2 regions of the Devosia sp. XK-2 genome follow, and region 2 is predicted to be linked to the other one. Evidence: predicted binding sites of a transcription regulator. Region 2 holds the regulator's gene; the other holds the start of a gene.

What was found. Region 2 encodes HrcA, which represses chaperone genes, less so after heat shock. Its sites were predicted from a motif close to GTTAGCACTCNCNNNNNGNGAGTGCTAAC; they were not measured.
Positions count from the first base shown of each region.
Region 1: V8Z65_RS03230 (co-chaperone GroES) is a predicted target of HrcA. The motif match lies at 13,623-13,651, and genes of this name have one in related genera.

Region 1 covers NZ_CP146608.1:647,979-663,190, forward strand. Annotated here, with positions in the region: gene V8Z65_RS03160 (histidine kinase dimerization/phospho-acceptor domain-containing protein) at 1-939, opposite strand, end outside; tRNA gene V8Z65_RS03165 (tRNA-His) at 1,217-1,293, shown strand; gene V8Z65_RS03170 (pilus assembly protein) at 1,335-3,296, opposite strand; gene V8Z65_RS03175 (L,D-transpeptidase) at 3,353-3,982, opposite strand; gene V8Z65_RS03180 (response regulator) at 4,268-4,687, opposite strand; gene V8Z65_RS03185 (hypothetical protein) at 5,232-5,498, shown strand; gene hisS (histidine--tRNA ligase) at 5,596-7,119, shown strand; gene V8Z65_RS03195 (ATP phosphoribosyltransferase regulatory subunit) at 7,280-8,344, shown strand; gene hisG (ATP phosphoribosyltransferase) at 8,341-9,033, shown strand; gene V8Z65_RS03205 (hypothetical protein) at 9,036-9,185, shown strand; gene V8Z65_RS03210 (glycosyltransferase family 2 protein) at 9,251-10,468, shown strand; gene V8Z65_RS03215 (TSUP family transporter) at 10,476-11,225, shown strand; gene V8Z65_RS03220 (BrnA antitoxin family protein) at 11,226-11,453, opposite strand; gene groL (chaperonin GroEL) at 11,588-13,228, opposite strand; gene V8Z65_RS03230 (co-chaperone GroES) at 13,288-13,578, opposite strand; gene V8Z65_RS03235 (DUF427 domain-containing protein) at 13,764-14,123, shown strand; gene V8Z65_RS03240 (hypothetical protein) at 14,192-14,383, shown strand; gene V8Z65_RS03245 (DMT family transporter) at 14,504-15,212, shown strand, end outside.
Region 2 covers NZ_CP146608.1:3,782,106-3,797,317, forward strand. Annotated here, with positions in the region: gene hemW (radical SAM family heme chaperone HemW) at 1-576, opposite strand, end outside; gene V8Z65_RS18630 (non-canonical purine NTP pyrophosphatase) at 583-1,230, opposite strand; gene V8Z65_RS18635 (hypothetical protein) at 1,227-1,373, opposite strand; gene rph (ribonuclease PH) at 1,373-2,089, opposite strand; gene hrcA (heat-inducible transcriptional repressor HrcA) at 2,230-3,315, shown strand; gene grpE (nucleotide exchange factor GrpE) at 3,338-3,985, shown strand; gene V8Z65_RS18655 (hypothetical protein) at 4,061-4,414, opposite strand; gene V8Z65_RS18660 (YafY family protein) at 4,481-5,212, opposite strand; gene V8Z65_RS18665 (RidA family protein) at 5,302-5,763, shown strand; gene V8Z65_RS18670 (ribokinase) at 5,862-6,758, opposite strand; gene V8Z65_RS18675 (DUF1697 domain-containing protein) at 6,755-7,309, opposite strand; gene V8Z65_RS18680 (YdeI/OmpD-associated family protein) at 7,306-7,902, opposite strand; gene V8Z65_RS18685 (arylamine N-acetyltransferase) at 7,906-8,742, opposite strand; gene irrA (iron response transcriptional regulator IrrA) at 8,841-9,287, opposite strand; gene fabA (3-hydroxyacyl-[acyl-carrier-protein] dehydratase FabA) at 9,462-9,968, shown strand; gene fabB (beta-ketoacyl-ACP synthase I) at 10,079-11,305, shown strand; gene V8Z65_RS18705 (HesA/MoeB/ThiF family protein) at 11,448-12,179, opposite strand; gene V8Z65_RS18710 (DUF2259 domain-containing protein) at 12,169-12,924, opposite strand; gene dut (dUTP diphosphatase) at 12,869-13,321, opposite strand; gene V8Z65_RS18720 (hypothetical protein) at 13,318-13,917, opposite strand; gene ubiB (2-polyprenylphenol 6-hydroxylase) at 14,001-15,212, opposite strand, start outside.

The DNA of each region.
Region 1 (15,212 bases), 670 kb from region 2:
CTCGACCGGCATGGGCGGCGTATCGTCGGCCTCGGTCAGCGGCGTGTAGAGCGCCTCGTCGTCGGCCAGCTTTTCCACCAGCTCGCTCAGGCGTCGCGATACCCCCCGCAAGTCTTCCTCCGCCCCGTCCGGCGCCGGTCCGGTCTCCTGCGCTTCTTCGGGCGCGTCCTCGTCCAGCGCCTGGTCTTCGGCCACAGCCGCAATCGCCTCGAAAATGCTCGTCACTTCCGCGGGCGCCGCTGCCGCGCTGTCCGCCTCCTGCTCGTCCAGGGCGTCGGACCAGTGTTCGGGATCGTCGGTGCCCGCCGGCGGCTGGTGCGGCTCAGCCGGCGCATAGGCGGTTTCGGCATCGCCTTCCTGCCAGCTCTGCAGCTCGCGTAAATAGGCGGCGTCCTCGGCAATGGGCGCCGCTGTGCCCTCGGGCGCCACGGCCTCCTGTGCCATTGCGGCACTATCGCCCGGTTCGGCGTCGGTCTTCTCCGCTAGCTCGGCGGCCGGCAGTTGCGCGCTCTCGGCCTGCGCGGCCTCCAGCACGTCCGGCGCGATCGGGTCGACGCCCACGATCAGCAGCACCGCTTCATGGTCCTCCCAATTGAGCGGTGTGGTGGCGCAGGTGGCCGATAGCGGCTTTTCTCCGGCCAGAAACTGAATACGGGCAAGGCTGGTGCGTCCCATCGAGCCCAGGCGGATGATCCGTGCGACCTGCCCCTTGATCGGTGCTGCGGGCGCCGCGCGCTTGAGACCATGTTTCTTGACCTTGGCATGGAACAGCGCGGCGGCGGCATTGGACCAGATCAGGCGTTGGCCATCCTGCGACCAGAGCCAGGCCGGGCGTGAATCATCCTCATGCTGCTGCACGCGGCGCGCATCGGGCAAATTGTTCCAGCGGTCATCCATGGACTGCCTTTGTCTGGTCGCGACCTCGTTGGCTTGTGCCATTCCGGCACAAATGTCCGAGGTTCCTTAAGTGTTCTTCAATATAGTGCGGCGCGGAGCGAATCCAGCCCGGCCGCTCGCCCCTGATCGAACTCTGGGACAATGGTTAAGTGCCCTTTCCTAAGGATTGGTCACGCCAGCTCACATAAATTGCTGGCGCGGCCGCCATTTTATGGCTCTGTCCACAGGTCAAAATCGGTGCTTGTCATCAGGGCGATCTCGACCTATGTTCCGCCCGCTTTCGGATGCCGCCCTCGGGCAGCGCTCCGTTGCGGGTCCTGCCGCCTTAGCTCAGTTGGTTAGAGCGCTAGATTGTGGATCTAGAGGTCCTCCGTTCAATCCGGAGAGGCGGTACCACCCACCCACTCCCTTTATTCGTGGCGTGTCCGGACATGGCCTTACTGCGCCAACCGCAGAGCCGACAATTCATTGGCAATGTCTTGGAAGGTCCCCTTGAGCTCGCTTGCGGAGTTGGGGAATTTGGCATCCGCGGCGCTGGTCGCGCAGTTCTTGAGCATCGTGCGGACCGTTTCGGGCGTGCTTTGCGACACGGAATCGGTCGCCAGGCCAATCGTGTAGACGCTGATGCCCGCAGCCTTGGCATTGATGCAGCTATCGAGCGTACGCTGGTTCATCTCGGTTACCAATACGCTGTTGTCCACATTGCTTGGATTGCCCATGCGCGGAATGTTGCCGCCACTGCTCGTGGTGGTCGAGCTATTGTTTGAATTGTACTGGAATCCATAGGCCGAATGGTAGCAATTGCCATTCAGGCTTGCCTGCGTGCCGCAGTTGTAGTGATAGGCCGTGTTCTCGCCATCGGTCATGACGATCATGACCTTGCTTGTGGCCTCGTCATAAGGGGCGCCCTCGCTAAAGGGTGCGGTTGGCGACAAGGCGCGGAACCCCCACACAACCCCGGTGTGAATATTGGTGCCGCCCTGGGCCTGCATGCCATTGATAGTGCTGATCACCGTGGCCGGATTGGTGGTCAGCGGCAGGATTGCGGTGCGCGTGCAATCCGCATTCGGTCCCCAGGAGTAGCCTGTCGAACCCACTCCCGCGTAATACTTGCATACACGCTCCTGCAATTCGCGATAGCTCAACCCGGTCGGAATGAAGCTGCCGGTGCACCAGCCATTGCGCGTCTGCTCCCAACTATTGCCGGTCCAGTTCGAATAGCTCGGATTGCGGCAGGCGCAGCCTTCGGGAAGCTTGCCATAGATGCCCTTGGGAAACAGCGCCGTGCTGAGGAAGTTTTCCGGACCTTTAGGCTTGCTGCTGATGATCGTGGGACTGCTCCAGCCCCACCAGCTCGCCGTGCGGCGCTCCACAAAGTCGCAACGGGTTGTTGTCGGGGAGCCCGGCCGATCGCACACGGCGGGGCTGTCCGACAAATAGCTGTTATTGCCCACGCCATCGACCAGGTCCGGCGAAAACAACGGCACGAACAGGGTATTAGCGCCACTGGGCGGGGTATCGTCAGTATCCAGATATTCGGAGGCCGATGAGCCGGTCTTGATGTGGGGACGGGCCACAACGCAGCCGCGCCAGGGTTCGCCCGTCGCATTGAACAGGTCCCACGAGGTCGGCATCGAATAACCCGGCAGCGACAACAGGCCGGTCGTGTCGTCGTCATCATTGTCCATATTGTCGTCGGCAATGGCGGCGTTGTTGAACCGGTCCATCCAGCTCGCATTGGCATTACTGGTGCCCACATTCACAAACATGGTGAAGGGCACGATGCCGATCTTGACGTCTTCCACCAGCTTTGCGCCGGGCGCCGGGACACAGGTATTTCCGCTGTCCACGGTCTCCGAATACATCAGGATATTGGTCGCGCATTTGGCTGCCGCGACCAGATTGGTCATGCGGCTTTCGTTGGCCATCGAGCCGGAATTGTCCAGCACCATGATGACTTCCAGCGCCAGCTTCTTCCTTGTGGCCTCTGCCACCACGCTCGCGCTGAGTTCGGGAACGCCCACCAGCGAAACGAATATCGTGGGCATGGTGAACCGGGCCTGCAGATAGAGCGAGCCATCGGTGGTATTGGCGACGGCCTGGGAAATCGCGATGCTATCGACGATTCTGGGGTCGGCGACGCGCTCCCTGACCATGGCCAGGGCCGCGGCCTTTACATTGGCCTCGCTATAGGTCGGCTTGAAAATCTCCGGCTGCAGGGCCAGCGCCGCCGCGTCCAGCGCCACCTGCGCGCGCTGCCTGGTCTGTTCCAGGGTCACATAGTCCACCGTCGCGCCGCCCAGGGCGATGAGCACAATGGCCATGAGCCCGAACAGAACGGCGAAGACGCCGCTCTCATCCCTGGCAAATCGCCGCAACAGCGGACCGAAATTAGACATTTATGGCACCTAGCTCGCCTCAGGAACGCGGATGCGTGCACCCTCGCGCAAATCCGTTAGGAAAGCACAACCACCTTGGTGTTTAGCTGTACGCGTCCATACAGATCGATCACATCCTCGTTAGTCATGCGGATGCAGCCCGAAGACACATTCTGACCGATCGACCAGGGCTCATTGGTGCCGTGGATACGGTAGAGCGTTGAACCCAGATAAAGCGCGCGCGCACCCAAGGGATTGTTGAGGCCGCCCGCCATATGCGCGGGCAGGCCCGGCTGGCGCCGGCGCATCTCGTCCGGCGGGGTCCAGCTCGGCCATTCCGCCTTGCGGCTCACCCGGTGGGTGCCGCTCCATTCAAAGCCGTCCCGCGCCACCCCGATGCCATAGCGCAGCGCCCGCCCGTCACCGAGCACGAAATAAAGAAAATGCGTCCGCGTATCGACCACGATCGTGCCGCTGCGTTCAGGAGTGCGATAGGGCACGACCTGCCGCAGATAGACCGGCGAGACATAGGGATTGCCCTGCATTGCCAGCGCGTGGCGCGGTTGCCCCTGGACTATGGTGACCCCCGGTGGCGGCGCAAAGCGCCAGCCAGGACGGAACGTTTCCGCTTGCACGGGCAGCGTTGCACTCAGGAGTGGCAGGCAGGCCAGCGCAACGGCCAGCTTGCGTAGAATGTGAACGGTCATGGCCAGCAGCCCCCAAAGATGCGTTTGGCCGTATTTTCCCCGACAAGCGCAAAGGAGAGGTCAAGCCGCGTGGTTAACCGCGCGTGCGCCTGAAAGGCTAACAAAGCGTTATGCCCCTGCTAGAGCGTGATCAGCAAAAGTTGCAGACTTTTGCGGTTCGATCACGCGACGATACAAGGACTTGGAGCCGCGTGATCAGCAAAAGTTGCAGACTTTTGCGGTTCGATCACGCGACGATACAAGGACTTGGAGCTCCATTTCGATTCAATCGAAATGGATACGGCTCTAGAGAAAGACCGAATCGTCCAGCCTCTCGGCCGGTGGCAGCACCCGCCGCACGGCCATGCCCAACTGCTCGGTGGTAAAGGGCTTGGGCAGGATTTCGTTGATGCCCAACTTGCGGGCGCGGGCCAGATTGTCCTGCGAAGGGTAGGCCGTCATCAGGATAACCGGCATAGTCGATGGCGCGCCGAACCGGCCATCGCGCAATACCTGCATTACGCCGGCCCCGTTCACATCCGGCATGTACCAATCCATCAGCATGAAATGGAAGGGCGTCTGCATGAGCTTGAGAATGGCCTCGCCACCGCCATCGGCCTCTTCCACATTGCTGATGCCCAGCTTTTTCAGGCCCATCGTGCAGATGGCGCGCGCATAGGTGTTGTCGTCCACCACCAGCGCCCGCAATTGTCCCGGAATGATCATGCCGCCTCGCCCCCCGCGCTGCACGGCGCCTCGCCCCTCGAAGCGATCGGAAAATATACGCCGGTCTGCAGATAGCGCTGCTGGATAGCAGCCGTCGCGCGCCTGTCAATCCGGTGAAGTCCGGCAGCGCGCCGAGTCACAGGCTGTGTGTCCGGCCTTGCCATAAAGCTGTGTGCCACGAAGAACTTGACACCCCAGCGCCTCAACCGTGTCCTCAGGGCAACACTTGATGGAATGTGCGACAGACTGCCACATCCATGCTTGCGGCTCACGATGTCGTGAGTTATGCCCCCCTTGTCTGCAAAGCCAAGAGAGGGAGGCGTTTCATGTATAAAACTGTAGCCCGCCACTCGGGGCCAAATTGCCATCACCTCGGTCGAGCCTGATCTCGTCCCATTGACGGTACCTTCGGCCGCATCGCGGCTCGCGGACACCCCCACCACTCAAACCTGAAATGCTGACCCGGCCCCTATTGCGTCCGGATTCCGCCTTTCTCTTCCGTCTTTAACATAGAGGCCGGCAGAGCCATCTGCCGGAACCAGCAATGTCTTCGAACGTGCTCAATGAGCGCAGCGTCGTGCTGCGCCTTGAATTCTCCATTGCCGATGCCGTCCAGCAGCGCGGTCTGGTCCCCGTTGTCGGGGCCGCCATCCGTGCCTGGTGGGCCCAGCGGCCCGTGCGCTATCCCGAGGTGCCCGACTATCTGCGTGCAGATGTCGGCCTGCCGCCGGCGGACGAATATCGCAATCTTTATTCGGTGCCCGCGCAGCTCTGGCAGTTCCACCCGCCGGACCAGGATATCAGGAGATGAATAAGGGCAGCCGGGGTTCGCCCCGGCTGCCGACCTCCGCCATTGTCTCTCAGGCTTTGATCGTCTAAGCAAACGACCGACTTTCCAGGGCGAAGAAATGACCGAAAAAACCAAGCTCATCACGCCCCGCCTGCCGCGCGGGTTCGAAGATCGCAGCCCAGGCGAAATCGCCGCCGTCGGCGCCATGATCGACAAGATCAAGGCCGTGTATGAGAAATATGGCTTCGACCCCGTCGAAACCCCGCTCTTCGAATATACCGAGACCCTGGGCAAATTCCTGCCCGATACCGACCGGCCCAATGCTGGCGTCTTCTCCCTGCAGGACGATGACGAGCAGTGGATGAGCCTGCGCTATGATCTGACCGCGCCGCTCGCCCGCTTCTTTGCCGAAAATTTCGAAACCCTGCCCAAGCCCTACCGCTCCTATCGGCAGGGCTATGTCTTCCGCAACGAAAAGCCCGGCCCCGGCCGCTTCCGTCAGTTCATGCAGTTCGACGCCGACACCGTCGGCGCCCCCGGCCCGGAAGCGGACGCCGAAATGTGCATGATGATGGCTGATGTGATGGATGCGCTCGGCCTCCAGGGCAAGTACGTCGTCCGCGTCAACAACCGCAAGGTGCTGGATGGCGTGCTCGACGCGATCGGTCTGGCAGACGATCCGGCGCGTCGCTTGGTCGTGATGCGGGCAATCGACAAGTTGGATCGCCTAGGGCCTGAGGGCGTCAAGCTCCTATTGGGTGCAGGTCGAAAGGACGAAAGCGGCGACTATACAGAGGGCGCGGGTCTCGACGATGAACAATCCGCATTCATCCTTGGTGTCTTGCATTCAAGCATCGCCGGAGAACGCAACGTCGAGCGCATCGGTGGACCTAAGGGCGGTGAAGCGTTGCGGCCAAACGTTCATTTCCCTCTTAACAGCTATCTGGAACGCGTGAGTTCCTCATTCACTGAGGGACTAGCTGAGCTCAGCAGGATGGCCACTCTGTTTTTGTCCAGTGGCTACGGCCCCGACCGCATCAAGATCGACCCCTCCGTCGTCCGCGGCCTCGAATATTATACCGGCCCGGTCTTTGAGATCGAACTGACCTTCAAGGTGCAGAACGAGAAGGGCCAGGACGTGGTCTTCGGTTCGGTCGGCGGCGGTGGCCGCTATGACGGGCTCGTCTCCCGTTTCCGCCGCGAACCCGTGCCCGCCACAGGCTTTTCCATCGGCGTCTCGCGCCTGGCCAATGCATTGAAACTCACTGGCAATCTTGGCGCCACCGAACCGGCCGGCCCGGTCGTCGTCCTCGTCATGGACAAGGCCGAAACCGCCCGCTACCAGGCCATGGTGTCCGAGCTGCGCCAGGCCGGCATCCGCGCCGAAATGTTTTTGGGCTCCACCAAGAATTTCGGCAAGCAGGTCGCCTATGCCGACAAGCGCAATTCCCCCGCCGTCATCATCGAGGGCAGCCAGGAACGCGAGCAGGGCATTTTGCAGGTCAAGGACCTCATCGCCGGCAAGCAGGCCGCCCAGGCCATTACCGACAATGCCGAATGGAAAGCCGCTCGTCCCGGCCAGTTCGAAATCAAGCGCGAAGACCTGGTTTCGGCGGTCAAGAAACTGCTGAGTGAGCAATGACATTCGACCAGGCAAGCTCTGTCAGCTCCCGCGCTCCCTCCCCCCTTGAGGGGGAGGGTTGGGGTGGGGGGTGGTGCTGTTGTTCACTGATGGACCCCCACCCTCATTCCCCCTCAAGGGGGAGGGAGGCGATGGCGCCGACGGGCCTGGGAGCGACCCCATGACCAACGCCGCCTATCGCCGGTCCCAACTCGAATCCCTCGTCGAAGCCCAGGGCGGCTGCCGCGCCACCCCGCCGCTCCTGCTCAAGGCCGATCCATATTTCGATCTTGCCGGAGAGGAATTCGGCCGCCGTCTCCTGCTGACGACCGATCTGGCGGGCGCCGAATATTGCCTGCGGCCCGATTTCACCCTGCCTATCGCCGCCGATTACATTGCCGATGGGGCAGGGGCTCCGGCGGCCTTTTCCTATCTCGGCCCCATTTTTCGCCAGCGCAGCAGCGGCCCCGCCGAATTCGATCAGGCCGGCATCGAGCTTCTGGCCCAGCCCGATGGCGATGTGGCGCTCGATCAGGTCTTGACCTTCGCCCGCGCCGCCCTCTCGCTCTATGGCATCACCCCGCGGGTAACCCTGGGCGGTGTCGGCCTGTTCGAGGCCCTGCTGGCCCAGGCCGATATGCCTGATGCCTGGCGTCCGCGCATCCGCCATCGCTTCGGTCACATAGAGGCCATGGACCGGCTGTTGACCCGGCTCGAGCAGGCGCCGGACGCGCCCCGCACCGAGCAGCCCGGCCGCGACGAGCTCATTGAAGATGTCACCGCGCGCATGGTTGCGGCCGGCCTCAGCCTTTCGGAAGGCCGCTCGCCCGAAGAAATTGTCGACCGCTTTTCCGAGCAGCAGGCGCTCGATGCCGCCCATGTTCCGGCCGCGACGCTGAAGCTGCTGCGCGACTTTCTCGCCATCAAGGGTGACGCTCTTTCGGCCCTGCGCCAGGTCGAGATGCTGGCCGAACAGCACCGTCTGTTCCTGGGCCCGCCTATCAAGGCCATCCGCCGTCATCTCGACGGCCTGGGCGAAGCCCGCGTCACCTTCGACGCCAGCTTTTCGCCCCGCCTCGATTACTACACCGGCATTGTCTTCGAAATGCGCGGGCAGGGGGACACCGTCCTTGCCTCGGGCGGGCAATATGACCGCCTGCTGGAACGTCTGGGCGCCACTGCCCCCATCGCTGCCTCCGGCTGCGCCCTCTGGGTCGACCGTCTCGAAGCGGAGTGGCCGAAATGACCATCACTCTCGCCGTCCCCTCCAAGGGTCGCCTTGAAGAGCTCACCCGTGACTGGTTCGCCCATCGCGGCCTGACCATTACCCGCCCCGGCGGCGCCCGTTCCTATCTCGGCGCCATTGAGGGCATGCCCGATGTCACCGTACGCTTTTTCCCGGCCTCGGAGATCGCCCGCGAACTGATCCGCGGCAATATCGATCTGGGGGTCACCGGCCGTGACCTGATCCACGAGACCAGCGAGGCCGGGCCGGCCTCGGTCACCTTTGCCCGCAATATGAATTTCGGCCATGCCGATGTGGTCATTGCCGTGCCCGATGCCTGGATCGACGTCACCCATATGCACGACCTGGCCGATGTGGCATCCGATTTCCGCTCCCGTCACGGGCGCTGGCTGCGCATCGCCACCAAATATATCACCATTACCCGCCAGCACTTTGCCCGGGCCGGCATTGCCGAATACCGCATCGTGGAAAGCCTGGGCGCCACCGAAGCAGCCCCGGCTTCTGGCGTGGCCGATATTGTGGTCGATATCACCTCGACCGGCTCAACCCTGGCCGCCAATGGCCTGCGCGTGCTCGAAGACGGGGTTATGCTCAAAAGCGAGGCTAATCTCATCGTCTCGCGCACGGCCGATTGGTCCGATGACCGCCGCAAGACCCTCGATGCGCTGCTGGCGCAATTGGAGGCCTGAACGTGGATCTGGCCTTTGTCATGCTGCTGGTCGTTTGCGGCGTCTGCGCGATTGTCTATGCCGGGCTTGCCCGGCAGAACCTTGATAGCGACAAGCCTGCACCCCCGGCCCCATCGGCGGACGGGCCGGACGGTGGCGCCGAGGGCGACTGAGACGGACCATTGCGCGCCATGGCCAAATCGCGGCACAAGGGCGCAAAGGTCCGGCAGGGGGCGTCATGGCCGAGACAATTGAACTGACCATCCTTATGCCCTGCCTTGATGAGGCGGAAACGCTGGCCGTCTGTATTCAAAAGGCGCGGGCCTTTCTGGCGCGGTCCGGCATTGCTGGCGAAGTGCTGATTGCCGACAATGGCTCGACTGACGGTTCGCAGGCTATTGCCCGGGACAATGGCGCGCGCCTGGTCGATGTGGAGCAGCGCGGCTATGGCGCGGCGCTGGCCGCCGGTATAGCGTCGGCGCGCGGTCGGTTTATCGTCATGGGCGATGCCGACGACAGTTATGATTTCGCCCATCTGGATGCTTTCATCCATGCGCTGCGGCAGGGTGCCGATCTGGTCATGGGCAATCGCTTTGCCGGCGGCATCGCACCCGGCGCCATGCCCTGGCATCATCGCTATATCGGCAATCCGGTGCTCAGCTTCCTGGGACGTCTCTTCTTCAAGACCCCCATTCGCGATTTTCATTGCGGCCTGCGCGGTTTTTCGCGCGATGCCATTCTGGGCCTCAATCTGCGCACCACCGGCATGGAATTTGCCTCCGAAATGGTGGTCAAGGCGACGCTGGCGCGGCTCGATATTCGAGAGGTTCCAACCAGTCTCAAGCCCGACGGGCGTTCGCGCCGCCCGCATCTGCGGTCCTTCCGCGACGGCTGGCGCCATTTGCGGTTCCTGCTGCTGTTCTCGCCGCGCTGGCTGTTCCTCTATCCCGGCCTGGCCCTGCTGCTTGTTGGCCTGGTTGTCGGCGCCGCGCTGCTCGGCGGGCCCGTGCAGATCGGCCGCGTCTCCTTCAGTGTCCATACGCTGCTCGTGGCTTCGCTCTGCGTCATCATGGGCACGCAGTCGATTGCCTTTGCCATTATCGGCCGCCGCTTTGCCTCGCGCTATGGCTTCATTCCGCGATCCGGGGTCTATGACAAGGCGCTGGAAAGCCTCACGCTCGAGCGCCTGCTGCTCTTTGCCGTCCTGCTCATGCTGGGCGGTTTCGCGGCCATGGGCTGGGGGTTCTGGGAATGGGCCAAACGCGATTTCGGCCCGCTGACATCCTCGGCAACCCTGCGCGCTGTCATCCTGGCCATGACCGCCCTGGTCACCGGTTTCCAGCTGATGATGAGTGCGTTCATGTCCTCGATGATCAATATTCCCATTTATGAACGTCGGTTGGCCGACCAGGTCGTTCCCGACGACCGTTTCGGCCGCCGCTCCGACAAGGCCTGACCACTCCATGCCCGATCCTTTCACGCTTCTCGCCCTGATGGGGGTCGGCATGCTGGCCGGCTTTGTCGATGCCATTGCCGGCGGGGGTGGCATGCTCGCTGTGCCCGCCTTGCTTTCTGCCGGCCTGCCGCCCGTCGCGGCCCTGGCCACCAATAAGATGCAGGGCGTGGTTGGCACCGCCATGGCCGTTCTGACCTTCTGGCGCCGTGGCTTCATCAAGCTTTCCAGCCTTGTTCCGGCTATCGCCCTGACCTTTGCAGGCAGCCTGCTGGGTGCCCTTGCGGTCAGTGGGCTGGACACCAGCGTGCTCGACATTGCCGTCCCGGTAGCCCTGATCGGCATTGCCCTCTATTTTCTGTTTGCGCCCAAACTGTCCGATGCGGACAAGGCCGCGCGGCTGCCCTTCGGCCCCCTCGTGCCGGTCATGGGCTTCCTTGTGGGATTTTACGATGGCATTTTCGGGCCGGGCACCGGCTCCTTCTTCACCATCGGCTTTGTCCTGCTTTTCGGGCTGGGCCTGACCCGCGCGACCGGCAGCACAAAGGCCCTCAACTTCACCTCCAACCTCGCCGCGCTTTTCATCTTCATCCCCCAGGGCCATGTCGTCTGGCCGGTCGCCATCGTCATGGCGCTGGGGCAATTGCTCGGGGGCTATATCGGCGCCCGCACCGGCATCCGCTATGGCGCCAAGGTCATCCGGCCGCTGGTCGTCCTGGTCTCGATCGCCATGGCGATAAAGCTGCTGCTGTTCCCCTGATCACTCCAGCCCCGCCGCCCTGCGCAGCGCGGCATTGATCCGGTCTTGCCAGCCCGGACCATCTTCTTGGAAATGCTCCAGCACCGAACGGTCGAGCCGCAAGGACACCATTTCCTTACCCTCTGGCGCCGGCGTGATTTTGGCCGGCTTTCGTTCGGGATTGGATGTTGCAGCCTTGAAGGCGGCTTCGGCCTGATCGAGGGCGCTGCTACGCCGTGGTGTTCGCATCCGGTGTCCTTTCTGGTTGATACTGCCACCATAGCTCCGTGCACGCAAAAAAGCCCCGGTGTTTCCACCGGGGCTTTCCACCAAGATCGTGACTGGGAAGAAACGATCCTGGAAGCTTGTGCGCTGAGCGTGGATTAAAAATCCATGCCGCCCATACCACCCATGCCGCCGCCGCCCGGCATTGCCGGCGCAGCTTCCTTCGGGGCCTCCACAACGGTCGCCTCGGTGGTGATCAGCAGGGAAGCAACCGAAGCGGCGTCTTCAAGAGCGGTACGAACCACCTTGACCGGGTCGATAACGCCCAGGGTCACCAGGTCGCCATATTCGCCCGTAGCGGCATTGTAGCCATAGGACGCGGCCGAGTTCTCGAGGATCTTGCCAACCACGACCGAGCCTTCGGCGCCGGCATTGTTGGCGATGCAACGCACCGGCTCCTGCAGGGCGCGGCGGACGATCGAGATACCGGCTTCCTGGTCGGCATTGATGCCCTTGGCCTTGATGGCGGCCGCAGCGCGGAGCAGGGCAACGCCACCACCCGGAACGATACCTTCTTCAACGGCAGCACGGGTTGCGTTGAGCGCGTCATCGACGCGGTCCTTGCGTTCCTTGACTTCCACTTCCGTCGAACCGCCAACGCGGATCACGGCAACGCCACCGGCGAGCTTGGCCAGACGTTCCTGCAGCTTCTCGCGGTCATAGTCCGAGGTGGTTTCTTCGATCTGGGCCTTGATCTGGCCGACACGGGCCTGGATGTCTTCCTGGGTACCAGCACCATCGACGATGGTGGTGTTTTCCTTGGTGATCTCGACGCGCTTGGCAGTGCCGAGCATGTCCAGGGTCACGTTTTCCAGCTTGATGCCGAGATCTTCGGAGATCACCTGGCCGCCGGTCAAGACGGCGATGTCTTCGAGCATGGCCTTGCGGCGGTCACCAAAGCCCGGAGCCTTGACGGCGGCAACCTTGAGGCCGGCGCGCAGGCGGTTGACGACCAGGGTCGGCAGGGCTTCGCCATCGACGTCTTCGGCGATGATCAGCAGCGGGCGCTGCGACTGCACAACGGCTTCCAGGATCGGCAGGATGGCCTGCAGGTTGGAAAGCTTCTTTTCGTGTAGCAGGATGTACGGGTCTTCCAGGGTCGCCGTCATCTTTTCCGTGTTGGTCACGAAATAGGGCGAGAGGTAACCGCGGTCGAACTGCATGCCTTCAACGACATCGAGTTCGGTTTCGGCGGTCTTGGCTTCCTCGACGGTGATCACACCCTCATTGCCGACCTTCTGCATCGCTTCGGCAATCATGTCGCCGATCGAGGTTTCGCCATTGGCCGAGATGGTGCCGACCTGGGCAACTTCGGATGATGAGGTGATCTTCTTGGACGAAGCCTTCAGGCTCTCCACGACGTCGGCCACAGCCAGGTCGATACCGCGCTTGAGGTCCATCGGGTTAAAGCCCGCGGCGACGGCCTTGACGCCTTCGACCACGATGGCCTGGCCCAGAACGGTCGCGGTGGTGGTGCCGTCACCGGCAACATCATTGGTCTTGGACGCGACCGAGCGCAGCAGCTGCGCGCCCAGGTTTTCGAACTTGTCTTCCAGTTCGATTTCCTTGGCGACCGAGACGCCGTCCTTGGTGATGCGCGGAGCACCGAACGACTTTTCGATAACCACGTTACGACCCTTGGGGCCGAGGGTGACCTTCACCGCATTGGCGAGGACGTTGACACCGCGCAGCATCTTTTCGCGGGCATCGGTCGAGAATTTGACTTCCTTGGCGGCCATTTATGGCTCCTTGAGAATATCTGGTTTTGGGGACAACAAAAAAGACGTGAGAAGCCGGATTACGCTTCGATCACGCCCATGATGTCGCTTTCCTTCATGATGATCAGGTCTTCGCCATTGAGCTTGACCTCGGTGCCGCTCCACTTGCCGAAGAGCACGCGATCACCGGCCTTGACGTCGAGGGCGACAACCTTGCCGCTCTCATCGCGGGCGCCGGGGCCCACGGAAACAATCACACCCTCGGAGGGCTTTTCCTTGGCGGTATCGGGAATGATGATCCCGCCTTTGGTCTTTTCTTCACTGTCGACGCGACGGACGACCACGCGGTCATGCAGGGGACGGAAGCCCATATCTTGTTCCTCTTGGCATCATTTCTGAATGCAATTTCGGACCTGTTAGCACTCACGCAAGGCGAGTGCTAACAGGCTGTCGGGGATATAGGGATCGTCCTGCTTCTGAGTCAAGAAGCGTGAACCGAACTTTTTGCTCATGCGTTATCACCCCAGCAAGACACAAGCACGACGAGGTATTTGCCATGGCTCAAGCGAACCCATCAGCACCCGAAATCGCCCCGGTCGCGGGGCGGGTGCATGTTTGCTTTGACGACGCCGAGATCGCCTCCTCGGTCAAGGCCATGCGGCTCGAGCGCAAGGGCGCCGAACCGATCATTTTCGTGCCGCTCGATGACGTGCATCCCGGCATTCTGGAAGCGTCCGACACCACGCGGCAGGATGATGGTCCGGGGGTGGCCCATTTCTATACGATCAAGACCCTGACCGCCGACGGCGCCGACGAGGCCTGGTACTACCCCTATGCCGATGGCGATTATGCGCCCATTCGCGATATGCTGACCTTTGGCGGCGACCGCGTGGAGCTGCGGGTGTCCGAGGTCTGAGGGCGGCGGGGGGCAAAGCCGCATATTCCCCCTTTCCCCGGCCCGCAGTCTGGGCCATAAGCACAGCCATGAGCGAACAATCTTCCTATCAGATCAAGCTGCGCCGCACTGGCGGCGTGGGTGCAAACACCAATTGGCAATGGCAGGTCCAGGACGCTGCGGGCAAGGTCGTCAAGTCCGGCAGCGCCGTTGGTCCCGAGCACAAGGCCTTTGCCACCGCGCGCATCGCCAAGGAAAAGCTGGAAGCTGCGGGCAAATAAAGCGTTTCCCGGATAGGTGCCCACCACCTATCCGGTTCGGAAACGCGACAGACAAAGAGGCGGAGCATCTGTTTTGTTTCAGCCAAAACAGAAAATGCTCCACCCCGGGACAGGACCCAATTGACCGCGCCATCCGCCGAGCTTGCTAAAGGTGATCCGCTACGCGGCATTGCGCTCAAGGTCGCGTCGGTCTGCTGCTTCGTGGTCATGGCGACCATGCTCAAGGCCACGCACACCGTGCCCTCTGGGCAAATGGTATTCTTCCGCTCCTTCTTTGCCATGCTGCCGGTCCTGGCTTTCCTGGCCTGGAAGGGCAATCTGGGCCTCGCCTTTCACACCAGCCGTCCTCTGGGCCACATTCTGCGCGGCCTGATCGGTGTATCGGCCATGAGCCTGGGCTTTTTCGCCCTCACGCGCCTGCCTTTGCCCGAAACGACGGCTATCGGCTACGCGGCGCCGCTGATTATCGTTATCCTGTCTGCCGTCTTGCTGCATGAAAGGGTGCATGTCTTTCGCTGGACCACCGTTCTGGTCGGCTTGGCCGGTGTCCTGGTCATCCTCTGGCCGCGCCTCACCGTTTTTTCGGGCGAGGGCATCGGCAATGCCGAGGCCGTGGGGGCGCTGGCCTCCTTCGCCGGCGCAATTTTCTCTGCCTTTGCCATGCTGCAGGTGCGCACTCTGGTCCAGACCGAGCGGACCGAGGCCATCGTCACCTATTTTTTCATCAGCGCCAGTGTCATCAGCCTCTTCACCATTCCCTTCGGCTGGGTCTGGCCAACGCCCGAACAGGCCGCGCTGCTGGTGGGGGCCGGTTTCTTCGGCGGCATCG
Region 2 (15,212 bases):
ACTGATATGGCCTTTGGCGAGCCATAGCGCTTCCTTGAGTTCGTCTTCCCAGTCCTCCAGCGTCTGCTTGGGGCGGGCATAGATCAGATCAAAACTTGAGCGGTCAAAGACCGATTGGGCAATCCGCACAGCCGCGACGGCTTCCTCGACCGTGTGCCGGCGGCCGAGCTCCGCCAATGGCCCGGGGCGCAGCGACTGAACGCCCAGCGAAACCCGATTGATGCCCGCCGCGCGAAACCCCTTGAAACGATCGACCTCAACCGAGGTGGGATTGGCTTCCAGGGTAATTTCGGCGTTGCGGTCGATCTGCCAGTGCTGGCCAATGGCATCGAGAATGCTGCCGACTGCCTTTGGGCTCATCAGCGACGGCGTGCCACCGCCAAAAAAGATCGACTGCACCAGCCGCCCGGAGGACAGCGACGCCATATGCGCGATCTCTTTTTTATAACCCTCGACAAAGCCATCCTCGTCAAAGGGCCCGCGATGAACATGGCTATTGAAGTCGCAATAGGGGCATTTGGCCGCGCAGAACGGCCAATGCACATAAACGCCGAAAAGATCGTTGGGAGCGGTCATGCGCGATCACCCATGGTCGATCTGGTTCTCCACGAATTGCGCGAAAGCACGGGCGCGGTGTGACAGGCCCTGCTCGCCCGGCGACCAGCTATGTTTGGTCTCGGCCGCCATCTCGCCAAAGGTGAGATCGTGCCCATCGGGCATGAACATGGGATCATAGCCATGGCCGATATCGCCGCGCGGCGGCCAGACCAGGGTACCTTCGCACTTGCCCACATAGAGTGTGTCGCGCCCATCGGGGTGGGCCAGGCACAGCGTGGCATTGAACGAACCGCGCCGCTGGCCAGGTGAATTGGCCCCCGCGGCCTGCAGCGCATCCTCGACCCGCTTCATGGCCCTGTTGAAGTCGCGCGGCACGCCGGCCCAATCAGCCGTATAGACGCCCGGATCGCCCCCCAGCGCATCAACGCACAGCCCCGAATCGTCGCTCAGCGCCAGCATATTGGCGCCCTTGGCGGCCGCATGGGCTTTGGTGCGCGCATTTTCGGCAAAACTCGTGCCCGTCTCTTCCGGTTCAGGCAGGCCCAGTTCCCCCGCCGAAACCAGTTGCAGGCCGAACGGCTCGAACAGTTCGCGAAACTCCCGGAGCTTGCCCGCATTATGGGTCGCGATGCACAGTCGGTCGCCGGCGCGGAGACGGGGAATAGGGCTCACTTGCTCTGCTCCGGCTTTGTGCCCAGGACGCGGGCAATATCGTTCCAGATCGCGCAATCCGGCCGCGGCGTCTTGATCGAACCCTCGGCCGCCACGCCCGCCTTGGGCATAGGGGCCTGCTCGCGTTTGGCCAGCCGGAACATCATGCCTCCAGCACCGATTTTTGCATCATCGACAATTCGCCAATGCCCTTTTCGGCCAGAGCCATAAGCGCGTCGAGTTCGCTGCGGTCAAAAGGTGCGCCTTCAGCGGTTCCCTGAATTTCAACGAACTTGCCCGCCCCGGTCATGACGAAATTGGCGTCGGTCTCGGCCTCGACATCTTCGAGATAATCGAGGTCCAGCACCGGCGTGCCGCGATAAATACCGCAGGAAATGGCCGCAACGCTGTCGATCAGCGCCTTGCCCTTGGTCAGCTTGCGCTCGTCCATCCATTGAATGGCCTCGCTCAGCGCCACATAGGCGCCGGTAATCGAAGCGGTGCGGGTGCCGCCATCGGCTTCGAGCACATCGCAATCGCAGGTGATCTGCACTTCGCCAAGCGCTTCAAGGTCAACCACGGCGCGAAGGCTGCGTCCGATCAGGCGCTGGATTTCCTGCGTGCGGCCCGATTGCTTGCCCGCCGTGGCCTCGCGACGGGTGCGCGAGCCGGTCGCCCGCGGCAGCATGCCATATTCGGCCGTAACCCAGCCCTGGCCCTTGCCCCGCAGCCAGCCAGGAACGCTGGTTTCCACCGAGGCGGTGCACAGAACCTTGGTATTGCCGAAAGACACCAGGCACGAGCCTTCCGCCTTCATGGCCACACCACGTTCAAGGGTTACTGCCCGCATATCGCTTGGCTGTCTGCCGGAAGGCCGCATCGTGATTCCAGTTTCTATTGCAGTTAACCGCCTCTTAACCCTCATGGAGCCCGCTCACAAGCGCCCGACGCTTGGCGGATGGGGAACAAGGGCCTAAATGAAGGGTCAGGGTTAAAGCCGATGAGTTTAATCAAACCACCATGACCAGACCGGCCGAAGACTTCCTCTCGGTACTCAATGCCCGCAGCCAGGATATTTTCCGGCGCCTGGTGGAGCGCTATCTCGATACCGGCATGCCGGTGGGCTCGCGCGACTTGAGCCGCCTATTGCAGGTCGAGCTCTCACCCGCCTCGGTGCGCAATGTCATGGCCGATCTTGAAGATCTCGGACTGATTGCCGCGCCCCATACCTCGGCCGGCCGCGCGCCCACGCAGCAGGGTCTGCGGTTTTTCGTCGATTCCATGCTCGAAGTGGGCGCGGTCAATGAGGCCGAGCGCCAGCAGATTGCCCGCCACATCGAAGGTACGGCCGGCCACGCACAGGTGGAGGACGTCCTGACCGAGGCTTCTTCGCTCTTGTCGGGCCTCAGCCAGGGCGCGGGCGTGGTCATCGCCGCCAAGGCCGATATGGTATTAAAGCATATCGAATTCGTGCGGCTCGACGCCACGCGGGCCATGGCCATTCTGGTGGGCGAGGACGGGCAGGTGGAAAACCGCATTCTCGACCTGCCCCCCGGCTACACGGCCAGCGCCCTTCAGCAGGCGGGCAATTACCTGGCCAATTATGTCGTGGGCCGCACGCTCTCCGAAGCCCGCAAAGTGCTCAATGAGCGCCGTGCCGAGCAGCGGGCCGAGCTGGACGAATTGACGCAGAAGCTGGTGGATGCCGGGATTGCGACCCTCGCTGAGCCAGGCGGGAACAGCGCGCCGACGGTCATCGTGCGCGGTCGCGCCAATCTTATCAATGACACCATGGCGAGCGATGAATTGATGCGCATGCGCCAGCTCTTCGACGAATTGGAAAGCAAGGACGGCCTGCTGGAGCTCTTGGGTGACGCCGAACGGGCCCAGGGCGTGCGCATTTTTATCGGCTCGGAAAACAAGCTGTTTTCGCTTTCGGGCTCCTCGGTTATTCTCAGCCCCTACAAGGACGCCAATGACCGCATTGTCGGTGTTCTGGGCGTCATCGGTCCCACAAGGCTCAACTATGCGCGCATCGTGCCGGTGGTCGACTACACCGCCAATGTCATCACCGCGATGATGGCCAGGAAGCGCGGCAAGACTTGAATTAGCGCGCCGCTTGGCCGATATGGCGGGCAAGAGTTTTTCATTGAATACGGAAGAAGACCGAATGAGCGACGAAAACGCCGCCCAGGGCGAAACGCCGGAAACCGAAATTCCGGAAACCGAGGCTGTTGAAGTCGATCCCGTCGAAGCGCTGATGGCCGAAAATGCCGAGCTCAAGGACCGCATATTGCGGACCCATGCCGAGATGGAAAATCTGCGCAAGCGCACCGAGCGCGATGTCGCCGATACCCGCTCCTATGCCATTGCCGGCTTTGCCCGTGACATGCTGACCGCCACCGATGCCTTGTCGCGCGCCTTGGTCGTCATTCCGGCCGAAACACGCGAAACAGCCGATGGCACGCTCAAAAGCCTGATCGATGGCATCGAGCTGGCCGACCGCGAAATGCAGCGCCTCCTGGCCAAGCATGGCGTCAAGCCCATCGAGGCCGCCGGCCAGAAGTTCGATCCGCACCGCCATCAGGCCATGTTCGAAGTGCCCAATCCCAATGTGCCTGAAGGCACTGTGGTGCAGGTGGTGCAGGAAGGCTTTGCCATTGGCGACCGCGTTTTGCGTCCGGCCATGGTCGGCGTTGCCAAAGGCGGTGCCGCCGGTGCTGCAGCCAGCCCTGAGGCCGACGGCGATGCTGAGGGCGTGGATAAGAGCGCCTGACGCGCTCTGCAATCCGAGAATTGAAAGGGCGCCTCTGGCGCCCTTTTCTTGATCCGGCCCTTCCAGCAGCCGGGCCTAGAGGTCCGGGCCGGTCAGAAATGGCATGATGTCGACGCCGTCGCCGGGAAAGGTGTTGATATGTGGGTGATCGGCGAAGAGCCGTGCCGCGGCTTCCGCGTTTTCGGCCTCGACGATGACATAGCCGCAGAAATCATTGCTGGCCGGCGCTATAGTGCCGTCACGGGCGATGCGGGTGGTCTTGCCCACCATGCCACCCTGATTGACGATCGCGGCGGCGTGCCTTTTGTCCCACTCTTTCCATTCCGGCACGCCCTTGGCGTCCACGGCATCCTGGTCGGCCTTGGGCATGGCCCGGAACTTGGCAAGGTCCGCCCGGGTCATGGTGTAAACAGCAAGAAAATACGGCATGGCAGTCTCCTCCAGTCGGAAATGCGCGGGCAGATTACGCCTTTCGCGGCGCACAGGGCAGGGCCGTTAGCGGGCCGCGCGGGCCGTCCCGTCGCCGATGGTCGAAAGAGGTATGCGCGCCGTGCATTCGCTGACCAGCAGACCATCCAGCATTGCGCCATTGCGGGTATTGAAGCGATCGTCCAGGCCTTGTGGGTCGACTATGCGATCGGTCCTGAAGTATCGGTAGTCACTGCGCAATTCGCACCAGCTACCCAGAAGCGTCGCGTCGGAGAAATAGAGCAGCGCCAGCGGCCAGACCGATCGGCGCGTCGGCCGACCTTTCAGATCAACATAGGCGAATGACAATTTGATGCGCTCCCGGATCAATTGTCGCAGCAATTCCAGCTGGGCGTCAGGGGTCGTATCCTGGCGGCCCATGGGCGCATAAAGCGCCGCTTGCTCCAGCGCCGCGGCCTGCTTCGGGGGGAGTACGGCGCCAATCTTGGCCAGGACATTATCGGCGGCGCGCGCAAGGCCCGCATCGCCCCGGCCGCCAGCGAGCCGAGCACCCAATACGATCGCCTCGACCTCCTCGATCGTGAACATCAGTGGCGGCAGATCATAGCCGGGACGCAGGACATAGCCTATGCCGGCTTCCCCCTCTATGGGCACCATGGAGGCCTGCAGATCAAGAATGTCGCGGTAGATTGTGCGCCGCGAGACTTCCAGCTCCTCGGCAAGGGTCTGCGCGGTAACCGGGCCACGATGGCGGCGGATGGCCTGTACGATCTGCAAAAGACGGTCCGCCCGGCGCATTCATTCTCTCCCACACTGCTGACACCATGGTGGCAACAGCAGTTTGCTAATTGGCGGCCATTCAGCGGCCCAATCCCCTGACAGGCGAGATGAAACACCTTTTTACCAGCGGACTGATCATCATGACCATGCTTTCCAATGCGGCGAACAGCAACGAACTGACCATCGTCAACCCAGCCGACTTATTCGACCCTACCGGCTTCGGCTACAGTCAGGCGGTTGTTACCCCGTCCGGAGTCCGCCAAGTTTATGTGTCAGGGCAAGGCGGAGCAGATGCGGCCGGGGTTCTGCCACCAGACTTTGCCCAGCAGGTAGATCAGGCCTTTGCCAATCTCAATGTGGTTCTGGAACAATCGGGTGCCCGGCCCGATCAAGTGGTCAAGCTCACCATCTATGTTGTCGACCACCAACCCGCGAAACTGGGCGTGGTGACGAATGCGGTGGTTAGCCTGTTCGGGGCCTCCCTGCCAGCCCAGACGCTCGTCCCGGTGGACCGCCTGGCTCTGCCCGGTATGCTGTTCGAAGTCGAGGCCATTGCGGTGGTCGACTAGACCACCGCCAACAAGGGAGAAAGCGGTTATTCGGTCCGGAAGCGCGGCCACACAGGAGTTGAAGCAATCGCGGCGTTTCAGTGAAACGGTGAATTGCTCTAGCTGCCGATAACCCCGTCCGCATCCGCCTTCATCGGGATCGCCGGCTGGGCGCCTGCTTTGAGGCAGGCCAGGCTTCCGGCCACCGCCGCGCGGCGCAGGGCGGCTTCGAGGTCATAGCCTGCGTCCAGCCCTGCCGCCAGATAGCCGCAGAATGTGTCGCCGGCGCCGACCGTATCGACGGGCTTGACCTTGTGCGCGGCAACCGAGATCGGGCCGTCGGGCGTGCGGGCCCGTGCGCCCTCGGGGCCGAGCGTCACCACAATGGTGCGGCCGGTCTGGTTGACCCAATCCTGCATGGCCGCGTCGAGCTGGTCGATGGGCCGCCCGGTCAAAAGCGAAAATTCGGTCTCATTGGCCACCACGATGTCGGCCATCGGCGCCAGCTTTGCGGTGTCGGGCAGGAAGGGCGCCGTATTGAGAATCGAGCGCGCGCCCTTTTCCCGGGCCATTTCCAGCGCCTTTTTCGTGGCCGCCTGCGGCACTTCCTGCTGCACCAGGAGTGTGTCTTTGGCGCCGAGCCTTTTGAGGCCCCGCTCGGCATCCGCCGCGCTGACCGTGCCATTGGCGCCGGGCAGAATGGCGATGACATTCTCGCCCGCTGCGTCGACAAAGATCATGGCAATGCCGGTGGCGGCCTCGGCCTTGCGCAATTGGCTGAGATCCACCCCACCCTTGGCCAAAAGGTCGGTGGCAAGATCGGCAAAGGCATCGTCACCCACGGCCGAAACATGCAGCACCTCGGCTCCGGCCCGGCGCGCCGCCAGCGCCTGATTGGCCCCCTTGCCGCCCGGCGCCATGGAGAACGTACCTCCGGCCACAGTTTCGCCCGGCTTGGGCAGGCGCGTGACAGTGCCGATCTGGTCGAGATTGGTGGAGCCGAAAACGGTGATCATTTCAGAATCTTTTCTATCGTGTTCCAATTGCGCATGGTGTCGAGCCTGTCCTTGCCCAGCCCTGCATAAAGCGGTTTGAGGACCTCTTCCACATGCTCGGTATAGCGGCCATTGGGCTGGCGGTAAGTGGCAATATAGATATCGCGCGCGTCGATCCGCATGATTTCGGTGTCGCGCGGGCGGCCTTCCAGCGCAATGTCCTTCGGCAAGGGCTCGGCAAACATCAGCACATGGCGGGTGAGGTCGGCTTCAGGATCGAGACTGCCAAAGGGGTGATGGTCGAGCATCGCCTGCAATTGCGCGCCCGAGCGCAGAACCACGCCGACAGCGAAGCCGAACTGGTCCTTGATCGCCTCTTCGAGCCTCGCCCGCACCTCACCTTCCTGGCCAGCGGCCGAGAGCCGCACATTGCCGCTGGCCAGCACGGTTTTCACATCGGTGAACCCGGCGGCCTCGAGGCAGTCGCGAAGCGCGGCCATCTTCATCTGCCGCTTGCCCAGATTGATGCCGCGCAGAAAGCCGCCCCAGACCTGCCGTTTGGGCTCACTCATGGCTTTGCCTTTTGCGGATAGATGGTCTCACCTCTCTCGAGCATGGCAACAAATTCGGCAATACGCTTTTTCCGCCCCGCCTCGGTCTTGAGCGAAAGCGTGCGAAAGGTCAGGGCAAAGCGGTTCTGCGCGGTAAGGCCATCATAGGTCTTTTGTGCCACCGGGCTGGCGGCAATGGCCGCCAGAAGATCGGGAGGGGCATCCTGGCCGGTGGCATAGGCTGCCTCCCAGCGCCCATCGGCCTTGGCGGCCTCGACATGTTTCAGGCCATGCCCGGTCATCAGACCGCCCTCTATTAGTCGCGCAACATTGTCGCGATTGACCTGGCTCCACACCGATTTGGGGCGGCGCGGGCAATAGCGCTGGACGAAACTGTCTTCATCCCAGCTCTTTCTGATTGCGTCGATCCAGCCCCAGCACAGAACCGCATCGATGGCCTCGGTGGGCGAGATGGTCTTGCGCCCCGATCCTTTCTTGAAAATGCGGATCCACACTTCGTCGGCGCGGTCGTGATGCTCGGCCAGCCAGGCGTAAAACGCCTCGAAATCGGCGAATTCCTGCAGCTTCTCGGTCGGGACCGTCACAGGTGGCATAGGCTATCCGGCCGGTGCGGGTTTTGGTGCCAAAAGGCCCCCAAGCGCCTTGTCGAGCCCATCGAGGCCCGAGAGATTGATGGCAAAACTTTCGCCCAGCACCTGCCTGATTTCATCGGGCGTCGCCAGCTCGCGATATTCAGCTTCGCCGTCCGCCGGCTGGCGGGTGAATTTGGCATTATGCAGCTTGAGCCGTTCACCGCTCGGCGTCAGGGCCACACGCAATTCGTGCGTAAACGGGGAGGCCGGATCGATCGCAATATGCTGGTTGATCGCCTCGATCTGCTCATCCCCGACCTGATCGAGTGTGAACCTATAGACCGCGCGCCAATCGTCGGCCAGCTTGACCTCGAGCGTCCAGTCCGGATCGCCGCCGGTGAGCCGGAATGTCTCATGCGGCGTGGTCTGCTCGCTATCGGCCCGCAAGCGCAATGGCGTCGTCAGGGTCAGCCCCCCAAAGCCGACATCGGCAATATGGTTCTGGCCATTGACCTCGACCAGCAGCAACATATGGCTGGGCGGCAGATGGGCACCATCGGGATTGGTCCACACCACCCGTGCCAGAAGCGGCCGGACGGAAAAGTCGAGGTCTTCAAGCATGCGCTTGAACAACAGATTGTGCTCGAAGCAATAGCCGCCGCGGCGGTCCGTCAGCAGCTTTTTTTCAAGGCTGGGCTGATCGAGCCGGACCGGCAGACCAAGCAGGGGATTGAGGTTCTCAAAGGGGATGGCGGCGGGATGCAAAGCATGCAGCAGATCCAGTGTCGCCAGGGTCGGAGCGATCGAACCGGCAAAACCGATTCGCTCGAAATAGGCTTTGAGATTGACCTTTTCGGGCATTAGCCACCCACGCCGCTATTGAAACCGAGACACTATATGGTCATGCCGACAGCCTTTGTCACCAGCGGGTGGGCAATTGGCTGCGCCCGGCTCCCGGCTCAGGCTGGCGCCCTGCGCACGCGGATCACCACGTCCACATGGGCCACTTCCATGCCCTCGGGCGCCTTTGGCAGCGCCTTGAACTCGACGGACTCGGCCGGGATATCGATCATCCGCTGCTCGTCCTCGACATAGAAATGGTGGTGGTCCGAGGTGTCGGTATCGAAATAGGAGCGCGAGGCATCGATGGCCACTTCACGCAGCAGGCCCGCCTCGTGGAACTGGTGCAAGGTGTTGTAGATCGTGGCCAGGGACACGTTGACATTAGCCTCGCTGGCCTCGCCATGGAGCTGCTCGGCGCTCACATGCCGATGCGTGCCGCCAAACAGCAATTCGGCCAGCGCGACGCGCTGCCTTGTGGGCCTGAGGCCGGCCATGCGCAGAACGGCCGTCAGGCACGGCTTACGGGAGGGAACGGGCCGGGCGGCAATGTCGCGGTCGGGCATAGGGCCTTTAAGTCTTCTCGTTCAGGTCCGGATTTCGCTATTTCTTATAGTCGTCGCGGCTCTGTCATACAAGCGCGGCGCTTCGTCCGGCGCGGACCTCCGCCCTTTGGCTGGCTTGACCCTTACCCTACGCCCCTATACGAGACGAGGCTTGAGCGAGAGCGAGGAGCTTTGATGGCTGAGCGGCAGCACGCATTCAATTACCAGGAATTGTTGGCCCACGGCCGTGGCGAATTGCCCGGGCAGGGCGATGCCCGACTGCCAGCGCCGCCCATGCTGATGTTCGATCGCATCACCCAGATTGATGAAACCGGCGGCGCCCATGGCAAGGGCCTGGTGCGCGCCGAGCTCGACGTCAATCCGGACCTGTGGTTCTTCAAGTGCCACTTCATCGGCGATCCGGTCATGCCCGGCTGCCTGGGCCTGGATGCGGTCTGGCAGATGACCGGCTTCTTCCTCTCCTGGATCGGCCAGCCCGGCAAGGGCCGCGCCCTGGGCGGAGAAATCCGCTTTCAGGGTCAGGTCACCGACGACGTCAAGCTGGTCGAATATGGCATCGATCTCAAGCGCGTCATGAAATCGCGCCTGACGCTCGGCATTGCCGATGGCTGGGTCAAGGCCGATGGCCAGGTGATCTATGAGGCCAAGGACCTGCGCGTCGGCCTGTTCACCGACGCTTGAGCGAACATCGGATATTGCCGGCCTTAATGCCGGCGCGAACCACACTATAATTATATAAGTGAGGCGCCTGCCCCAATGGCGACCCGCAACAAGACTGAAGCGAGGACGAAATGAGACGAGTTGTCGTCACCGGCATGGGTATCATTTCCTCGATCGGCAACTCGCTCGACGAGGTGACGACAAGCCTGCGCACGGCCAAACCCGGCATTGTGAGCGCACAAGACTATGCCGAGCTGGGCTTTCGCAGCCAGGTCAAGGGCGACCCGCGTCTGGACCCGTTTGAAATTCTGGACCGCCGTGTCACCCGCTTCATGGGCAAGGGCGCGGCCTGGAACTATCTGGCCATGCAGCAGGCCATTGCCGATGCCGGCCTCGATGAAAGCGACATCTCCAACCCCATGACCGGCATCGTCATGGGGTCCGGCGGCGCCTCGACCCGCACCATTGTCGAAGCGGCCGACATTACCCGCAAGAATACCAGCCCCAAGCGCATCGGGCCGCTGGCCGTGCCCAAGGCCATGGGCTCGACCGCATCGGCCACGCTGGCCACGTCCTTTGGCATCAAGGGCATCAATTATACCATCACCGCTGCCTGCGCGACCTCCAAGCATTGCATCGGCAATGCCATGGAACAGATCATGCTGGGCAAGCAGGACATCGTCTTTGCCGGCGGTCATGAGGATCTGGACTGGACCCTTTCGGACCTGTTCGACGCCATGGGCGCCATGAGTTCGGACTTCAACCAGACGCCCGAAAAGGCATCGCGCGCCTATGATGTGGCCCGTGATGGTTTTGTCATCTCCGGCGGGGCTGGCGTGCTGGTGCTCGAAGAATATGAACACGCCAAGGCCCGTGGCGCCAAAATCTGGGCCGAAGTGGTTGGCTATGGCGCGACCTCGGATGGTCTCGATATGGTCGCTCCCTCGGGCGAAGGCGCCGAGCGCTGCATGCGCATGGCGCTGAAAAACATCAAGGCACCCATCGACTATATCAACCCGCATGCCACCTCGACCCCGGTTGGGGACCTCAAGGAGATCGAAGCGCTGCGCGCCGTTTTCGGCAATGAGGACAAATGCCCGCCCATTTCGGCGACCAAGTCGCTGACCGGCCATAGCCAGGGCGCCACGGGCGTACATGAATCGATCTATTCGATCCTGATGATGCATCACCGCTTCATCGCCGAAAGCGCCAATATCGAAACGCTCGATCCGGCCTTTGAAGACATGCCCATCCTGCGCCAACGCCGCGACGGCGTCGATTTGGGCTATGTGCTGTCCAATTCATTCGGCTTCGGTGGGACCAACGCGGCTCTGGTGTTCAAGCACCCGGACGCCTAAGGGACTATTCTTCTCCCATCGGGGAGAAGGTGGTGCGAAGCGCCGGATGAGGGGGATGCATCGGCGAGCGTGGAGATATCCCCTCACCGACCTCCGCTTCGCTCCGGCCACCTCGCCCCGAGGGGGAGAGGAATAGAGTGCCTCAATACCCGATCTCGGAAAACCGCGCGTCCCTTGCATCATAGACCAGTAGCCGCCCCACCAGCGGTTCACCCACGCCCGTCAACAGCTTGATCGCCTCCATGGCCATCAGCGTGCCGATAACGCCTGTGACCGGGCCCAGAATGCCATTCGCCTCGCAGGAGGGCAGGGCGTCGTCATCGGCCTCGTCCGGATAGAGCGCCGCATGCCTTGGGCCCCCCAGATGCGGGGCAAAGACTGTCACCTGTCCGGAAAACATCGAGACCGCGCCCGAAACCAGCGGCTTCTGCAAGCGTTCGGCAGCGTCTGCGACCAGTCGCCTTGTGACCAGATTGTCGGTGCCGTCCAGCACCACGTCGCAGGCGCCAATCAGCGTTTCGGCATTCTTTTCGTTGATTGCCTCGGCATGCAGGTCGAGCGCGACATGCGGATTAAGGGCGCTGGCAAAGGCGCCGGCGCTCTCGACCTTGGTCGTCCCCACGGCGCCGGTCGTGTGGATCACCTGCCGCTGCAGGTTTGAGAGCGAAACCGTGTCGGGATCGACAATGTCCAATTGGCCGACGCCAGCTGCAGCCAGATAGGCAATGGCCGGGCTCCCCAGCCCGCCTGCGCCCACCACCAGCACACAGGCAGATTTGAGCTTTTGCTGGCCGGCCCCGCCAAACCCCTTGAGCACCAGATGGCGCGCATAGCGGCGCGTTTCATCGGGGCTGAGCGGGCTCTCAGAGGCCAAGGGGAACCGCCAGGAAGCGCCGGTCCGGCCCCTCGAACCCGCCGGGATAGACCGAAATGATCGCCACCGCATTGGAGAGCGTGGTGCCGCCAAAAGGCATGACCACGGAATAGAGGCGATAGTCGGTCGGGCAGCCGCGCGATCGCGGCAGGTTGCGATCGCGATAGATCAGCCGTTCCGTGCCGCTATCGGCAATGCTCAATTCATAGCCCAGCGGCTCGACGCCGAACCATTGGGCGCAGGGGCTGGTGGCCTGCGTAGGAAAGCTGGAAAGATGCAGGGTATAGTCCCCCGCCACCGCGCCCGGCATATAGGCCGGCGCGCCGAATGTGAGCGTTCGCGCATCGGTGTCGGGAACGCCATCCCCGATCATGGCGGCAATTTCCACCGGCACGGTAATGCCAAAGCCATCGATAGGGGTCCTGGCCTTCTTGGCCATCTGGGCCCGGATATCGCTCAGCGCGCTTTCCTCGCTCTCGGCCTGCACGCGCACAGGGGTGCCCACCACCCAGCTATCGGTGCTGAGGTCGATGACATAAAGGTTGGAATAGGCAAAGCCTGACCCGTCCTGAATGCCGAATTCCTCAAAGGCGAAATAGCGGAAATCCTTGGAAAACCCAACATAGTCGATCAGTGCGCGGTCCCCCGCCTGGGCCGGCAGGATCGCCCCGGCCAGCGCCAGCAAGACGCTAGCGGCCAGTCGAGCCGTGGCCGCCCATGCCCCGTTCGGTTGCATCCAGTTCATCGACTTCCACCAGTTCCACGGCGCTAAACTGCGCCACCACCATTTGGGCCACGCGCTCACCCCGGCGCAGCTCAAATGGTTCCCTACCATGATTAATCAGCAATATTTTGACTTCGCCGCGATAATCCGCATCCACCGTGCCGGGCGAATTGAGCACTGTAATGCCATGCTTGGCCGCCAGGCCCGAGCGCGGCCGGATCTGCGCCTCATAGCCCTCGGGCAAGGCAATGCTCAGACCGGTCGGCACCATGGCATAATCGCCCGGCGCTATGACGAGGCTTTCACCCGCTTCGATTGCCGCGCAAAGATCAAGGCCAGCCGCACCCGAGGTCTGCTGGCGCGGCAGGGGTAGGCCCGCGCCATGCGCGAGCCATTTGAGAGCTATTTTGACCGTCACGGCGCGCGCACCACGGCAAACAGTTCATCGGGCAGATCGGCCGCGCCATTGATCAGGTCGAGCATGTCGATGACCTGTTCGGCGCGCGTCTTGTCGGCCGAAACACTCATATTGGACTCCACGATTTCAGCGCCGGAAATCGCAATGGTCATGGTGCGACCCTCAAAGAAGGCCTCGACCATCTGCCGTGTCTGTTCGTCCATATTGTCCTCGGCGCCCAGCTCGGCCTGCATATCGGCCATGGGCAGGGTCACGCGGACCAGGCCCGGGCCGGCTTCGGTAAAGGTCATGCCGCCTTCGTTCTGGCCAAGGTCGAGATCGGCAAACTTGCCTTCCTCGGTAATGGTGCAGATGGCGCTGCCATCGCTGTTCTCGGTCAATTCGCCTTCGGCACAGAAGCTGTCGTCTTCCATCTCGCCGCTTTCGGCGCTCATCTTGACCATGGAATAGATATCGGCCCCCATGATCTGGGTCATCGTCGCCTTGGCGGTGCTGGGGCTGGTAATGGCGACCTCGACATTGACGTCGATACATCCTGCCAAGCCCGCTGCCAGCAGCACCGAGGCTGCCAACTTGCCGAAAAGTCTGACGCTCATAACACTTCTCCCGTTGCGGGCGGCCCGGCCGCCAATCAAGGCAATCTATGGGGCGCGGCTGTCAATGGACAAGCCGTCCTCGCCTATATCGACACCAAAACACGCCAGATAAGGGCACCGATCAGCACCAGCGCGGCCACCAGCACGCTCAGCACCATGCCGCGCATCAAGCCGTCCCTCGGGCGGTTGACCATGGCGCGGTGCTCGGCCAGGGCCAGTTCGGCCTGGGTGATCAGCTCCGGCACGCGACCGGCGGCCTCCCCGATGCGGCCCAGATGGCCCATAAGGTCCTCGATCCGTCCGATGGGGCCTTCCTCGCGCCTGAGCCATTCGGCCACCACCGGCTCGGCCACGGTCCAGATATCGAGATCGGGATCGAGATTGCGCGCCACGCCCTCGGCCAGCACCATGGATTTCTGCAGCAGCACCAGTTCGGGCCGGGTCTGCATGTCGAAGAGGTCGGTAATGGTGAAAAGCTGTCCCAGCACCTTCGCCATGGAAATATCGGCAGCGGTTCGTCCATGCAGCGGCTCGCCAATGGAGCGGATCGCCAGGGTGAAATCGTCGACCGACTGGGTTTTCGGCACATAGCCGATATCGAAATGGCGCTGCGCCACCAGCCGGTAATTGCGGGTGATAAAGCCATAGAGAATGTCGGCCAGAAACCGGCGCTCGGATTTGCCGATGCGGCCCATAATGCCGAAATCGACAGCGATCACATCCCCGGTGCGGGGATCGGCGAAGAGATTGCCCGGATGCATATCGGCATGGAAATAGCCATCGCGAATGGCGTGGCGCAAAAAGGACTGCAACAGCTTGGCGGCCAGCGCCTTCCGATCGATCCCGGCGCCATCGATGGCGGCATGGTCGCGGATGGGAATGCCGGTCATCCAGCTTGTGGTCAGCACATTCTGCGCGACCTGGTCCCAATGCACCTCTGGCACGATAAATCCGCTATCGTTCTTGATATTCTCCGCCATCTCGGAAATGGCCGCCGCTTCCAGCCGCAAATCCAGTTCGAGCCGCATGGAATGGTCGAGCGTACGCACCACCTCGGTGGGCCTGAGGCGGCGGCTCGAAGGAGAAAAGGTCTCCGCCAGCCGCGCGCCGGCATAAAGGCTGTCCGTGTCGGCCCGGAAGCGCTCGGATACGCCCGGGCGCAATATTTTCACCGCCACCACCCGTGGCAACTCACCCGGCGCGCGCAATCGCGCCTTGTGCACCTGCGCAATCGAGGCGGCCGCGACCGGTTCGCTGATCTCGGTCAGTTGCGCTGCCTTGGCGCCGAGCGCCTT